DNA from 3 places in the Cedecea sp. Ae19-4 genome. Region 2 is predicted to be linked to each of the others. Evidence: predicted binding sites of a transcription regulator. Region 2 holds the regulator's gene; each other region holds the start of a gene.

Region 1 (4,601 bases), 130 kb from region 2:
CGGCCATCGCGGCTGGCTTTGATTTCGCACAGGCGGGTCAGTTTCTCTGCGTTAAAGCCTGCTTCATCTACCACGGTGCCGTTGGAGTCAGACGCCGTGACCACGCGAGCGCCGAGCGACATGGCTTTTTCAATCGCATACTGAGCGACGTTGCCGGAGCCGGAAACCGCCACGCGCAGGCCTTCAAAGCCCAGGCCGTGGCGCTGCAGCATGGCATCGGTGAAGTAGATCAGGCCGTAGCCGGTTGCTTCCGGGCGGATCAGACTGCCGCCGAACAACAGCCCTTTGCCGGTAAACACGCAGGCGGTGTTGTTGGAGAGCTTTTTCATCATCCCCGCCATGTAGCCGACTTCGCGGCCACCAACGCCGATATCCCCCGCCGGGACGTCGGTGTCCGGGCCAAGGTGGCGATAAAGCTCCAGCATCAGCGCCTGGCAAAAGCGCATGATTTCGCCTTCGCTTTTGCCCTTCGGATTAAAGTCGCTGCCGCCTTTGCCGCCGCCCATCGGTAGCGTGGTGAGGGCGTTTTTAAAGGTCTGTTCAAAGCCGAGGAATTTGAGGATCGACAGATTAACGGAAGGGTGGAAGCGCATGCCGCCTTTGAACGGGCCAATGGCCGAGTTGAACTGCACGCGCCAGGCCCGGTTCACCTGCACCTGATTGTTGTCGTCCACCCAGGCGACGCGGAACTGAATCACGCGTTCTGGCTCAACCAGACGTTCGAGCAGCGCCTGCTGGCGGTATTGCGGATTGTTTTCCAGAAACGGCCACAGCGTGCTCATCACTTCGCGAACCGCCTGAGCGAATTCTACCTGGTGCGGATCGCGGGACTGTACTGAGGTTAAAAAGCCTTCGAGGGATAATGCTTGAGCCATCAGAGGTAACTCCTTGTTGAAAATTATGTTGTCTGTCTTTTTTTGGGTGATTTTTCGACTATAACATTTTCTTATGAACGGGCATCAAGCGATTTTTTCACCGGAAAGGCAATAAAGAAGGGAAGCGTTTAGTCGGGCTATTAACCCTAAAAAAATCTAAATTTCGGTCTAATAACAGACAATAAATTGTCTTCTCTGTTTTTCGGCCGTTGGCGATCAATTTGGGAGGCTTATTAGCCTCCCGAACCGAGCTTAGAAGTGCGTATTGACGCTCATGTAGTACGTGCGGCCAGGCTCGTTGTAGGTCTCCGCGCCAGCGCCGTACATGTAGGATTTGGTCGTGTCATTCCCGGTGGTCTGGGCGTTACCTGCGCGCCAGTGGCGCTTATCCAGCAGGTTGTCGATCCCGGCTGTGAAGCTGACGTTTTTGGTCGCGTCCCAGGTCGCGCTCATGCCAAGGATGCTATAAGGGCTGACCTCGTTGGTGTCGCTGCCGGTGACAGGAACTCCCTTATAGTTGTACTTCTTCGGTGCCTGTTTGCCGTACCACGTCAGGGTGCTTTGCAGCGAAATGTCCGGGCGAACCTGCCAGCTAAGCGTGGAGTTAAGCGTGTATTCAGGGATGATCGACAGGCGATCGCCGGTTTCCTTATTTTTACTTTGCAGCATGTAAGTCAGGTTGTTATTCCAGCTTACGGTCTCCGTCAGCGGCAGATTAATCGTACCTTCAAGACCTTCCACCACCGCTTTAGGCACGTTGCCCCACTGGTAGATGTCGGTTTTCTTGCTGTTAGAGGCAATAGGTGAATAGCCGGATTCAATTTTGTTGCGATAGTCGTTCCGGAACCAGGTGATCCCGGCCTGATAGCCGTCACGCTTGAACTCCAGGCCAATTTCTTTGTTGACGCTGGTTTCGGCTTTCAGATCCTCATTCCCCATCAGATAACACGCCCCGCCGCTGGCCGCACAGCCCTGACCGCGGCTGTAAAGGATGTAGTTCGGGTTGGTCTGATACAGACTTGGCGCTTTATAAGCCCGGGCAATACCGAGCTTCAGCGTCAAGTCTTCCACCAATTCCTGGCTCAGATTCAGCGACGGGCTCCAGTTATCCCCCACGATGGAGTGATGATCGAACCGAAGACCCGGTGTCAGCATGGTGCTGCTGGTTAGCTCCATATTGTTTTCGGCAAACAGAGAGAAGATCTCCGCTTTGGAATAAGGGCTTCGGCCGGTGGATGAGAGCCCCGGAATCGGCCCGCCTTCGCTTAACGACTGGGTGTTGGAGGTACCGTCTTTCATGCGCTGCTGATTCCATTCGCTACCGACGGTGAGGTTTTGATTCACCAACAGGGTAAACGGAATGCTTGCTTCGCTGTGCAGCATGACATCGCTGAGATCGATATCTGAGAACTGGTTGTTGGAGAAAATCCCCTCCGTGCCGCCCGCCAGGCCCTCATTCATGCGCGAGTTACGGGTGTGTTCGTATTGCGCATAAGTGTTGGTGGTGACGCCGTTATCCCAGCCGCCGGTCCAGGTCACGGAATAGGTCTGGCGGTAGAGACGATTGGTCTCTTTGCCGTAGTTGTCCTTCACCAACTGGCTGGTATTCGTATTCTGTGTATCACCTGAATAGAGATTCCCCTGGCGACTGTAGCCGGTTTCAAACTCCAGCGCCTGCATCGGGGCAAATTCCCAGCGGATCATTCCGTTCAGGTCTTTATGGATAACGCCTTCTCGGCCCGCTGGCAGCGTGTTGGCGTAAGACCCGGTGCGCAGTGACTGGTGCCCCTGGTTGATGTCCCAGGCGTCCGCCTGCGTTTTATCGAGGTTGCCGTAGAGGCGGAAACTCACGTCGTCACCGAGCGGCCCGGTCAGGCTGAAGTTGGTGCGTTTCGTTGCGCCTTCATCTTTGTGCTCCGGGGCATTGAAATAGGTGTTCCAGCTGCCGTGGAATTCGTTGCTGCTGCGTTTGGTGATGATGTTCACCACGCCGCCAGCCGCCCCATTGCCGTAGCGGGCTGCTGCCGGGCCGCGCAGGACCTCAATGCGTTCGATCATTTCCGGTGGAACCCAGGAGGCATCGCCGCGGGTATCACGCTCGCCGCGCCAGCCCAGGCGCACTGAATTGCGGCTGGTGACGGGTTTACCGTCAACCAGGATCAGCGTGTTTTCTGGCCCCATACCGCGAATGTCGATCTGGCGGCCGTTGCCGCGCTGCCCGCTGGTGGAGTTGCCGGTCAGGTTAACTCCCGGCATGGTGCGAATGATTTCAGAGACATCGCGCGCGACCGGGTGCTTCTTTAATTCGTCGGAAGTAATCACCGACACGCCGGGTGCCTGCAGCGTTTGCTGGGCTGCGGTGACGACGAGCGTGTCTTCGTTTTCAGCGGGGGTTACCTCTGCTGCTGCCGCTGAAAAAGCGGTGCCGTAGAGGCCCAGACTCACCAGTGTGGCGAGGGAGTACGATAATGTATTGTTCATTATTTATCCTGAGTGTCACCGCCTGCGTCCCTTAAGTTCCTTTCCCAAACGAGGAAGGACGCGGCAAAAGTGCCTGGAGTTGAAAGTGCGGAAACACGCTATTGCAAATGAAAACAATTATCAATGTCTTTATCAATTGCATTTTTGCAATCTATTAAAGCCGCTAATTAATCAGCCTGGGTTATTACTCCCCGTATCAATCATTCATTAACCTGATGCTCCACAATTGACCTTCTGCTGTTACGGTTCCGATACATATTTAGGTGATCTCATTAACAAACTGAGGTAAATGCCCCGTGTTTTGCCCCCTTCCGATTGTGAGAATCTCTATTCCAGGCTAGAAACAAAATGTAACAACTCTCGGTATCCACTTAGAAAACGGACAAAATTGATGGATAGATTTGGGAAACACCTCGTCTGGGTCGTGCTCGCTTTGATCGGCGCATTCGCCCTCGGCTACATCGCACTGAATCGCGGTGAACAGATAAATGCGCTGTGGATTGTTATTGCCTCAGTTTGTATCTACCTGATTGCCTATCGTTACTACGGTTTGTTTATCGCTAAACGCGTGCTAACGGTGGATGCCACGCGCATGACGCCGGCCGTGCGAAACAATGACGGCCTTGATTACGTCCCAACGGATAAAAAAGTGCTGTTTGGCCACCACTTTGCCGCCATCGCCGGGGCGGGGCCGCTGGTGGGACCGGTGCTTGCCGCGCAAATGGGTTACCTGCCGGGCATGCTTTGGCTGCTGGCAGGCGTGGTACTGGCGGGCGCCGTGCAGGACTTTATGGTGTTGTTTGTCTCCACGCGTCGCAACGGGCGTTCGCTGGGGGAGTTAGCTAAAGAAGAAATGGGCAACACTGCGGGGGTTATCGCACTGGTCGCCTGCTTTATGATCATGGTGATTATCCTGGCCGTGCTGGCAATGATCGTGGTGAAGGCGTTAACCCACAGCCCGTGGGGGACTTACACCGTGGCCTTCACCATCCCGCTGGCGCTGTTTATGGGCGTCTACATTCGCTATTTGCGCCCTGGGCGTATCGGCGAAGTGTCGGTGATTGGCCTGGTGATGCTGGTGTTTGCCATTATTTCCGGCGGCTGGGTAGCGGAGAGCCCGACCTGGGCGCCGTACTTTGATTTTACGGGCGTGCAGCTCACCTGGATGCTGGTAGGGTACGGTTTTGTGGCCTCGGTGCTGCCGGTGTGGCTGCTGCTGGCCCCGCGTGATTACCTCTCCACCTT
Region 2 (4,601 bases):
GTGGTTTGAAGCGGGTTGAGCTAAAACTGAACAATGAGGCGGTCGATGCCCTCAACCAGCTGGCTGACGCCCGTAACATCAGCCGCAGCGAACTGATCGAAGAGATGCTGTTCGAGCAGCTTAAAAATCTCGGGTAACGCCTTCAGCCACCCTGCGGGTTATCTGAAATCTCAAAAGGGTGAGCAAAACCATGTTGCAGACTGTGCACCCGGGCGTGATAGCTGTTTCCGCTGCTGGAGCTGTTCTGCTATGATTGCCCTATACGTGGGCATTGAACGGCCAGCATACTATTAAGTTTCAAGAGGTTATTTTACTCATGGCAATCGTAGGCATTTTTTTCGGCAGCGACACCGGTAACACCGAAAATATCGCGAAAATGATTCAAAAACAGCTCGGTAAAGACGTTGCTGAGGTGCATGACATTGCTAAAAGCAGCAAAGAAGATCTCGAAGGTTTCGACATTCTCTTGCTCGGCATCCCGACCTGGTACTACGGCGAAGCCCAGTGTGACTGGGATGACTTCTTCCCTACGCTTGAAGAAGTCGATTTCAACGGTAAACTGGTGGCGCTGTTCGGCTGCGGCGACCAGGAAGACTACGCGGAATACTTCTGTGATGCGCTGGGCACCATTCGCGACATTATCGAACCGCGCGGCGCGGCGATTGTGGGCCACTGGCCAACCGCGGGCTACCACTTTGAAGCCTCCAAAGGCCTGGCGGATGACGACAATTTTGTCGGCCTGGCCATCGATGAAGATCGCCAGCCGGAACTGACCGCTGAGCGCGTTGAGAAGTGGGTTAAACAGGTTTCTGAAGAACTGAATCTGGCGGATATCATTAACGCCTGATTTCTCTGGCGCAAATACAGCATTTGCGCCATCTTGATAGCTTTTAGCAATGAAAATAATTGCTACAAGTTTGTAACTTTCTCGTACATCCCTGTACAATGTCTTCCTGATAGCTTGGCTGATAATTACTGTAAATGGCGACGCCGCCACGATTTTTCAGCCTTATTTTGCACCATACTTGCGGTTCCCATTTAGAAGTAGCAGTTCTATAATGAGACGCATTACTCTTTACGCTCACTGCAGTTTGAGCGAATCGTTAAGCAACAGGACACTTTCCGCATGACTGACAACAATACCGCATTAAAGAAGGCCGGCTTGAAAGTCACGCTTCCTCGATTAAAAATCCTCGAAGTGCTGCAAGAGCCGGTAAATCATCACGTCAGCGCGGAAGACTTATATAAACGTCTGATCGACATGGGCGAAGAAATCGGCCTGGCGACCGTCTATCGCGTGCTGAACCAGTTTGATGATGCAGGGATCGTGACCCGCCATAATTTTGAAGGCGGCAAGTCCGTTTTTGAGTTGACCCAGCAGCATCACCACGACCACCTGATCTGCCTCGACTGCGGTAAAGTGATCGAGTTCAGCGATGATTCTATTGAATCCCGCCAGCGTGAAATTGCCACTCGCCACGGCATCCGCCTGACTAACCACAGCCTCTATCTGTACGGACACTGTGCTGAAGGTGACTGCCGCGAAGACGACACGGCCCACGATCCTAAATAAGTAATCCGCATTAACAAACGCTGCTTCGGTGGCGTTTAAAAGCAAAAACCGGCAGGTTTCCCTTGCCGGTTTTTTTATTGACTGAAAAAGGCTATCAGCTGTTATTGGCGCGAATCTCCTGCCAAATCTTATCGCAGCGTACCTTCGCGGCTTCATCATTGCCGCTCTTTCTTGCCTGGATACATTTCTGGTAATCCAGCACGTTCACCGTTTCTTTCTCAACAAACGCTTTATGCTGTTTTTCCTGGCGCAGTACGTTCAGCACGCTTTGGCAGGCTTCAATTTTATCCGGATTGCCTTCCGCCGTATTGATACAGGCGCTATAGGCCTGCTTCAGGCGTGAATCTTCCGGAGGTGCAGGAGGTTGAACGCAGGCAGACAGCGTGAATACAGCGGCGGTAATCAGCAGAATCTTTTTCATGTTCGGTTCCTTATAAAAAAACGGGCGCTTGCGCGCCCGGTTTCACATCAGAAGATGGTGAACGGAGCAATCACGATGAATTTCACGTCACGCTCATCCTGGAAGATGTTGCCGTACCCACCGCCCCAGCTTGGGATGTCGGAGTGGTTGTCGTACTGAGTGAAGTGCAGTTTGAACAGCGTGCCTTTCGCACGGCCTTCCTGTACGGTATACATGGCGTCGAGGCTGTAAGAAGACTCTTTGATCTTGTTGGAAGCGAGATCCTGGCGGTTACCGGAAGCATCAAGCGCCCATGTAGATGGTTTTGCGTCCCATGCATAAACGTAAGAAGCACCCACTGCCCAACCCGGCAGGTTCCAGTTGCTCAGGTCATACATTGCACCGAAGAACACGGCTTTTTCACCGTTGGCGTTGAAGTCAGAGCGGTTATCCCACCACACATCCAGACGACCGTTGGAAGACGCGTAGGTTGGCGTCATACGCTGCAGGAAGTAACCCTGCTGGCCTTCTGCCTTCACCATGGTCCCTTCCAGACGCAGGTCGACCTGGCCAATTTTATAGCCAAATGTCAGCGCCTGGAGCCATGCGGTGCCATCGTAGATATCATTGATGGTGTTGTTCGCGGCTTTATCACGGGTGCCGTAGAACTGGTAGCTGGTGCTCAGCGGGCTGCCTGCAACGTCGAATTTGTAGCTGGCTTTAGCAAAGTACTGATCAACAAAGCCCTGAGCCTGACCGAATGCGGCTTCCAGAATCAGATCGTTTTTGAAGTCATACTTCGCGCCGATGGAGTGCAGATAGTCAACTTTGGTCTTTTTATCGTTCTGGTAGAACTTGTCGGTTTCAAGGTGCCATGGCGCCTTGTACTCGTTAGTCCACATGTAGGAGAAGCTCAGCGCACCGGCATCACCGTAGTCAAATGCGGCTCCCGCTTCAGCCCCCTGATAAGTACCAGGCATGAAGCTCCAGTGTGGTGCTAACAGCGTTTGACCGGTTGGCTGAATGTAACCTGCGCGAGCCCAAACCGGGCCGTATTTGAATTTGGCCGCCGCTTTATAAAGGCTGATGCCACCTTTATCGCCGGAGTAGTCTTCGTCGTAGGTTTTATTTTTAGAGGAGAATGCGATTTCGTTCGGGTGACCGCTGGCGCTGTCTTCGGCCATTTCAATGGCGGTGAAAGCGGCAATATCAAAACCAAACATATCGGCCGCATAGCCAGACTGGAAGTCGAGGTTGGCGTTCCAGGTTGAGTGCGACAGGTTAGTTTTGTACTTACCGTCGGAGACGTCTTTACGGTCACGTTCACGCTGCCAGTAATAGATGCCGCCGGTCAGCGTGGAGTCATCAACAAAGCCCGCGGCGCTAGCCTGCGGAGCCACGACAAAACCTGAAAGAGCGGTAACGCTTGCAATAGCAAGAGCAAGCGCACTACGTTTGCCACTAAACGTACGCATAGTTAAATTCCTCTTTGACGTAAAAATCATCGTCTGACGTGAAAAGCGCCAATGACGAAAAAAAGTAAAATTGCCTGACGGCTAAAAGCGGTTTTTGCCTAACACACCCGCATTACTGCTGCTCATAGACTATTTTTCGCGACGCGAATTATCAATGACTTTGTATCAGAGATTTCCTGGAGTATGACAGAGAGCACATAATCTATGTGCATTTGTAACAAAATTGCGCAGCAGATTATTAACCCTGATTACGATTGATTTTAAGAATAAAACTTCATTGAGAGCGCTTTCATTATAAGCATCAGGAGATTACGGGGAAGGCATGACTTCCTGTGAGGAAATTTTCACAGAAATGTGAATGAGAATTAATTCGCATCGCGAATGTGCATATAAGGTTAATGACTGGTAATCAAAAAGAAAAAACGCCGCATTTAGCGGCGTTTTCATCAGGCAATAAACGGCAATTATTCGCCGATCTTAGCCCAGGTATCACGCAGGCCAACGGTGCGGTTAAACACCAGTTTTTCCGCCGTCGCATAGCGGCTGTCCAGGCAGAAGTAACCTTCACGCTCGAACTGATATGCCTTACTTTTTTCCGCGTTCTGCAGACTAGGCTCAGCGAAGCCCTGGCGAATGATCAGGGAATCCGCATTAATGGTAGACAGGAAGTCTTCCGCAGCCCCTGGATTCGCGACGCTAAACAAGCGGTCGTACAGACGAATTTCAACCGGCAGCGCGTGTGCCGCGCTCACCCAATGAATAACACCCTTCACCTTGCGACCGTCCGCCGGATCCTTGCTCAGGGTTTCCGGATCGTAGGTGCAGTAAAGTTCGGTGATATTACCTTCTGCGTCTTTTTCTACGCGTTCGGCTTTGATCACATAGGCATTACGCAGGCGAACTTCTTTACCCAGCACCAGGCGCTTGTACTGCTTGTTTGCTTCTTCGCGGAAGTCAGCGCGATCGATATAGATCTCGCGGCTGAACGGCACTTCACGGCTACCCATTTCAGGTTTGTTAGGATGATTCGGCATGGTAACCGTCTCTTCTTCACCTTCAGGGTAGTTAGTGATAATAACTTTTACCGGATCCAGCACGGCCATTGCACGCGGCGCATTCTCGTTAAGATCGTCACGGATGCAGGATTCCAGAG
Region 3 (4,601 bases), on a different contig from region 2:
TCGGTGGAGTCACCGTCACTCCCCCGATACCCCGGACTCCCGGCCAAATAAATCGACCGCTGAAGCGGCAGACCTCCGTTTTATCTCCCAGTCCTGGGTCAGCTGAGATGCGCTCCCGACGCTCTCAGCCTCCGGCCGCTCCCGGCGTCCGGACCCTGGCCAGTCGGAGAGAAAACGGAGGCGATTTAAGCCGGAACCGAGCCTCGCTTTAAGCTCAAAGCAACGCTGAACGCAACAGTCGCTGCAAGTCACACCGCCACGCCCTTGTCCCCGGCTCTCATCGCCCCCGGTGATGACCCAACTCAGGCGGGGTTGATCTGTCGGGAACAGCGAAAGAGAGCGATCGTCAGGAACGAATCGCGAACGACCCCGAATGTTTGGGTGATAGCCGGTGGGTTTACCGCTTCAGCGGCGATGAGCTCGCCGGGCGCCGGGGCTGTTCGGGGGATGGCGTTATCCCCCGGACACGTTCACCGTGCTCTGAACGCGCAGGGGAAACAGATTTACGGGTGAACGTAACAACTACGGAGAGAATAAACTTGAGTTGTTTTCACCCTCTCCCAAGAGGAAGAGGGCCGTGATGAGGGTCATGCCCACTTACTTCGCTTTCGTGACTTCCTGGCCGACCAGGCCAATCTTCAAATACCCTGCCTGGTGCAGCGTATCCATCACGTCCATCAGCGTTTCGTAGTCCACCGTTTTGTCCGCGCGGAAGAAAATGGTGGTGTCTTTTTTCCCTTCGGTTGCGGCAATCAGCGCATTGACCATCGACTCTTTGGTTACCGGGTCATTACCGATAAACATCGAATGATCGGCTTTTACCGACAGATAAACCGGCTTCTCAGGGCGTGGCTGTGGTTCACTGCTGGAGGCCGGAAGGTTAACCTTCACGTCCACCGTTGCCAGCGGCGCCGCCACCATGAAGATGATCAGCAGCACCAACATCACGTCGATAAACGGCGTAACGTTGATTTCGTGCATTTCACCATTGTCATCGAGGTTTTCGTTCAGACGCATTGCCATGGGGCATTAACCTACTCGCAGTTGCTGGGTATTACGCACCGGACGCGGCTGAGCGGTACCATCCAGGTCCAGATCGCGGCTTTGCAGCAGCAGAACCTGCGCGGCAACGTCGCTGAGGCTGGCTTTGTAGCTGCCGATCATACGCGCGAAGATGTTATAGATAACCACCGCCGGGATGGCAGCAACCAGGCCGATTGCCGTCGCCAGCAGCGCTTCTGCGATGCCCGGGGCAACGACCGCCAGGTTAGTGGTCTGGGATTGAGCGATACCGATGAAGCTGTTCATGATGCCCCAAACGGTACCGAACAGGCCGACGAACGGTGAAATCGCACCGATGGTGGCCAGGAAGCCGTTACCGCGCCCCATGTGACGCCCAACGGCGGCCACGCGGCGCTCAAGGCGGAAGCCGGTACGATCTTTAATGCCTTCGTTATCTTCCACGCCGGCTGAAAGTTCCAGTTCGTTCTGGGCTTCGTTGATTAACAGCGTGCTCAGGCTTTTACTGTCAAAGGCTTCTGCCACACTGCTCGCTTCGTTCAGGGAGCGCACGTTAGCCAGCTGCTGCTGCTCTCGCTTGAGGCGACGTTTCTGGGTGATCAGCTCCACGCTCTTACTGAAAAAGATGGCCCAGGTGACAACAGAGGCCAGAATCAGGCCAATCATCACGATCTTCACTACGATGTCAGCATGTTGATACATGCCCCAAACGGACAGATCCGTCTGCATCAGATTACTCGTCACGTCTTACGCTCCAGCGAGAAATAAATGTCAAAACTGAGACTAATATATCAAAAAACTATCGAATTGATAGTCGTTCTCATTAGTATTTGCAGACTGCCGGAAATTGTTGAAGCATTCCTTGCGCTTACGCAGGAAAAGCGCCCACCTGGCGAAATGATGACTTTTTTCGCCAACCTGAGAAAACGCCATGATGCCCTTTGCCCATTCTGTGTTAATTTACGTCCAGACATCCAGATGGTTAGACGGGGAAGCGGAAATGGCGGAAAAACACATCGAAACGGCGCTGGTCAACGCCGGGCGCAGCAAGAAGTTTACTCAGGGTTCGGTTAACAGCGTGATTCAGCGCGCCTCCTCCCTCGTCTTTGAAAGCGTTGAGGCCAAAAAGCAGGCCACCGCTAACCGCGCTAAGGGCGAGCTGTTCTATGGCCGTCGCGGCACGCTGACCCATTTCTCGTTGCAGGAAGCGATGTGTGAACTTGAGGGCGGCGCGGGCTGTGCCCTCTTTCCCTGCGGCGCCGCCGCGGTGGCTAATACAATTCTGGCCTTTGTTGAACAGGGCGATCACGTTCTGGTGACCGAAACGGCCTATGAACCAACGCAGGATTTCTGTACCAAAATTCTCTCAAAGCTTGGGGTTAGCACTGGCTGGTTCGCGCCGGAGATTGGTGCCGATATTGCCAGCCTGATTCAGCCGAATACCAAAGTCGTTTTTCTGGAATCCCCCGGTTCCATTACGATGGAAGTCCACGATATTCCGGTGATTGTCGCAGCGGTAAGGCGCGTTGCCCCCGACGCTATCATCATGATCGACAATACCTGGGCGGCTGGCGTGCTGTTTAAAGCGCTGGAGTTCGGCATCGACATCTCCATTCAGGCGGGAACCAAATATTTAATTGGCCATTCGGATGCGATGGTTGGCACCGCGGTATCCAATGCCCGATGCTGGGATCAGCTGCGCGAGAATGCCTATCTGATGGGGCAAATGCTGGATGCAGACACCGCGTATATGACCAGCCGCGGTATTCGGACCCTGGGTGTTCGCCTGCGTCAGCATCAAGAAAGCAGCTTAAAAGTCGCCGAATGGCTGGCACAGCATCCGCAGGTTGAGCGCGTGAATCATCCAGCGCTGCCCGGCAGCAAAGGGCATGAATACTGGAAACGTGACTTTACGGGCAGCAGCGGGCTGTTCTCATTTGTGCTGAAAAAGCGGCTGAGTGATGAAGAGTATGAACAGTACCTCAATCATTTCGAGTATTTCAGCATGGCCTATTCCTGGGGCGGCTATGAATCGCTTATTCTCGCTAATCAGCCCGATGAGCTGGCGGAGATCCGCCCGGCAGGCGGCGTCGACTTTAGCGGCACCCTGGTTCGCCTTCATATTGGCCTGGAAAACGTGGACGATCTGATGGTGGATCTGGAAGCGGGTTTCCAGCGTATTGCCTAAAAAATCCGTTTATCGGTAATCGTGGAACAGTTTTTTGCCATTATCGGGATTTTGTTGAGCCTGGGATCAAGGTGTCGAGAAGATTTTAGCAGTACAATGTGTAGAAATTAAGGTGAGCCTAAGTTGCGGGTGTAATACTCGGGGCGAACTCAATAAGCGGTTCCACAGGAATACCTATGGCTGTTATACAAAATATTGTCGAGGCGCTTTGGCATCACGATTTTGCCGCGCTGGCCGACCCCCATGTGATTGGCATTGTCTATTGCGTTATGTTTGCGACGCTGTTCCTGGAAAATGGGCTACTTCCTGCTTCATTTTTGCCGGGCGATAGCCTGTTGCTGCTCGCGGGAGCGCTGATCGCCAAAGGCGTGATGGGCTTTGTACCGACGCTGGTGATTTTAACCATCGCAGCCAGTCTGGGCTGCTGGCTTAGCTATTTACAAGGGCGCTGGCTCGGCAATACCCGCACGGTTAAAGGCTGGCTGAAACAGCTGCCAACCCAGTACCACCAGCGCGCCACGCAAATGTTTGACCGCCACGGTTTACTGGCGCTGCTCGCGGGCCGCTTCCTGGCCTTTGTTCGTACTCTGCTGCCTACCATGGCGGGGATTTCAGGCCTCAGCAACCGCCGTTTTCAGTTCTTTAACTGGCTAAGCGGACTGCTGTGGGTCGGCGTTGTGATTAGCCTGGGCTACGCGCTCAGCATGATCCCCTTTGTTAAGCGCCATGAAGATCAGGTGATGACCTTCCTGATGATTTTGCCGGTTGCTCTGTTGATTGTGGGCCTGGTCGGCACGGTGTTTGTGGTGCTGAAAAAAAAGGTTAGCGCCGCGTAACCCTGCTTGATGAAGAAAGAGCGGATAAGCCCGACTTATTCGCTCTTCGCTTTTGCCTCATTAAATAACCCGCATCCGCGCCATATCTTCCCCCGGCGTCACGCCAAAATAGCGTTTAAACTCCCGGCTAAACTGAGACGCGCTCTCGTAGCCCACGCGGATAGCCGCCGCGCTTGCCTTCATACCGTCATGCAGCATTAACATTCTTGCCTTATGCAGACGGTAAGTTTTCAGGTATTGCAGCGGCGACGTGCTGGTCACCGACTTGAAGTTGTGATGAAACGCAGAAACGCTCATGTTAGCCTCGGCTGCCAGCTGGTCCACCGACAAGTTTTCGGTGTACTGGTTTTCAATCCGGCGCAGCACGCGGCTGATCAGGCTAAAATGCGTCTGGCGGCTTACCAGCGCCAGTAGCGCCCCGCCGCTTGGGCCCGTCAAAACGTGATAAAGGATCTCACGGATAATCTGCTTGCCCAGGACTCGGGCATCGAGAGGCCTCTCTAATACATCCAGCAACCGCTCTGCAGCGCAAAGAATTTCTTCCGACAGTTCGGCAG

Evidence for each region. The regulator Fur, encoded in region 2, represses iron uptake genes when iron is present. The targets are predictions, from matches to a motif close to ATAATAATGAGAACNACTATCAA.
Region 1: a site for Fur is predicted at 3,458-3,480, ahead of AAIE02_RS01380 (TonB-dependent siderophore receptor). Genes of this name have one in related genera too.
Region 3: a site for Fur is predicted at 1,828-1,850, ahead of exbB (tol-pal system-associated acyl-CoA thioesterase). Genes of this name have one in related genera too.

What each region holds. Positions count from the first base shown of each region.
Region 1 is NZ_JBCHWG010000001.1:304,956-309,556, forward strand. Features, by position in the region: gene gdhA (NADP-specific glutamate dehydrogenase) at 1-875, opposite strand, end outside; gene AAIE02_RS01380 (TonB-dependent siderophore receptor) at 1,128-3,356, opposite strand; gene cstA (pyruvate/proton symporter CstA) at 3,748-4,601, shown strand, end outside.
Region 2 is NZ_JBCHWG010000001.1:432,253-436,853, reverse strand. Features, by position in the region: gene ybfE (LexA regulated protein) at 1-137, shown strand, start outside; gene fldA (flavodoxin FldA) at 317-847, shown strand; gene fur (ferric iron uptake transcriptional regulator) at 1,127-1,573, shown strand; gene AAIE02_RS02005 (ChiQ/YbfN family lipoprotein) at 1,668-1,994, opposite strand; gene chiP (chitoporin ChiP) at 2,042-3,448, opposite strand; gene glnS (glutamine--tRNA ligase) at 3,913-4,601, opposite strand, start outside.
Region 3 is NZ_JBCHWG010000003.1:519,328-523,928, forward strand. Features, by position in the region: gene exbD (TonB system transport protein ExbD) at 598-1,023, opposite strand; gene exbB (tol-pal system-associated acyl-CoA thioesterase) at 1,030-1,764, opposite strand; gene metC (cystathionine beta-lyase) at 2,021-3,208, shown strand; gene yghB (DedA family general envelope maintenance protein YghB) at 3,385-4,044, shown strand; gene AAIE02_RS20380 (AraC family transcriptional regulator) at 4,105-4,601, opposite strand, start outside.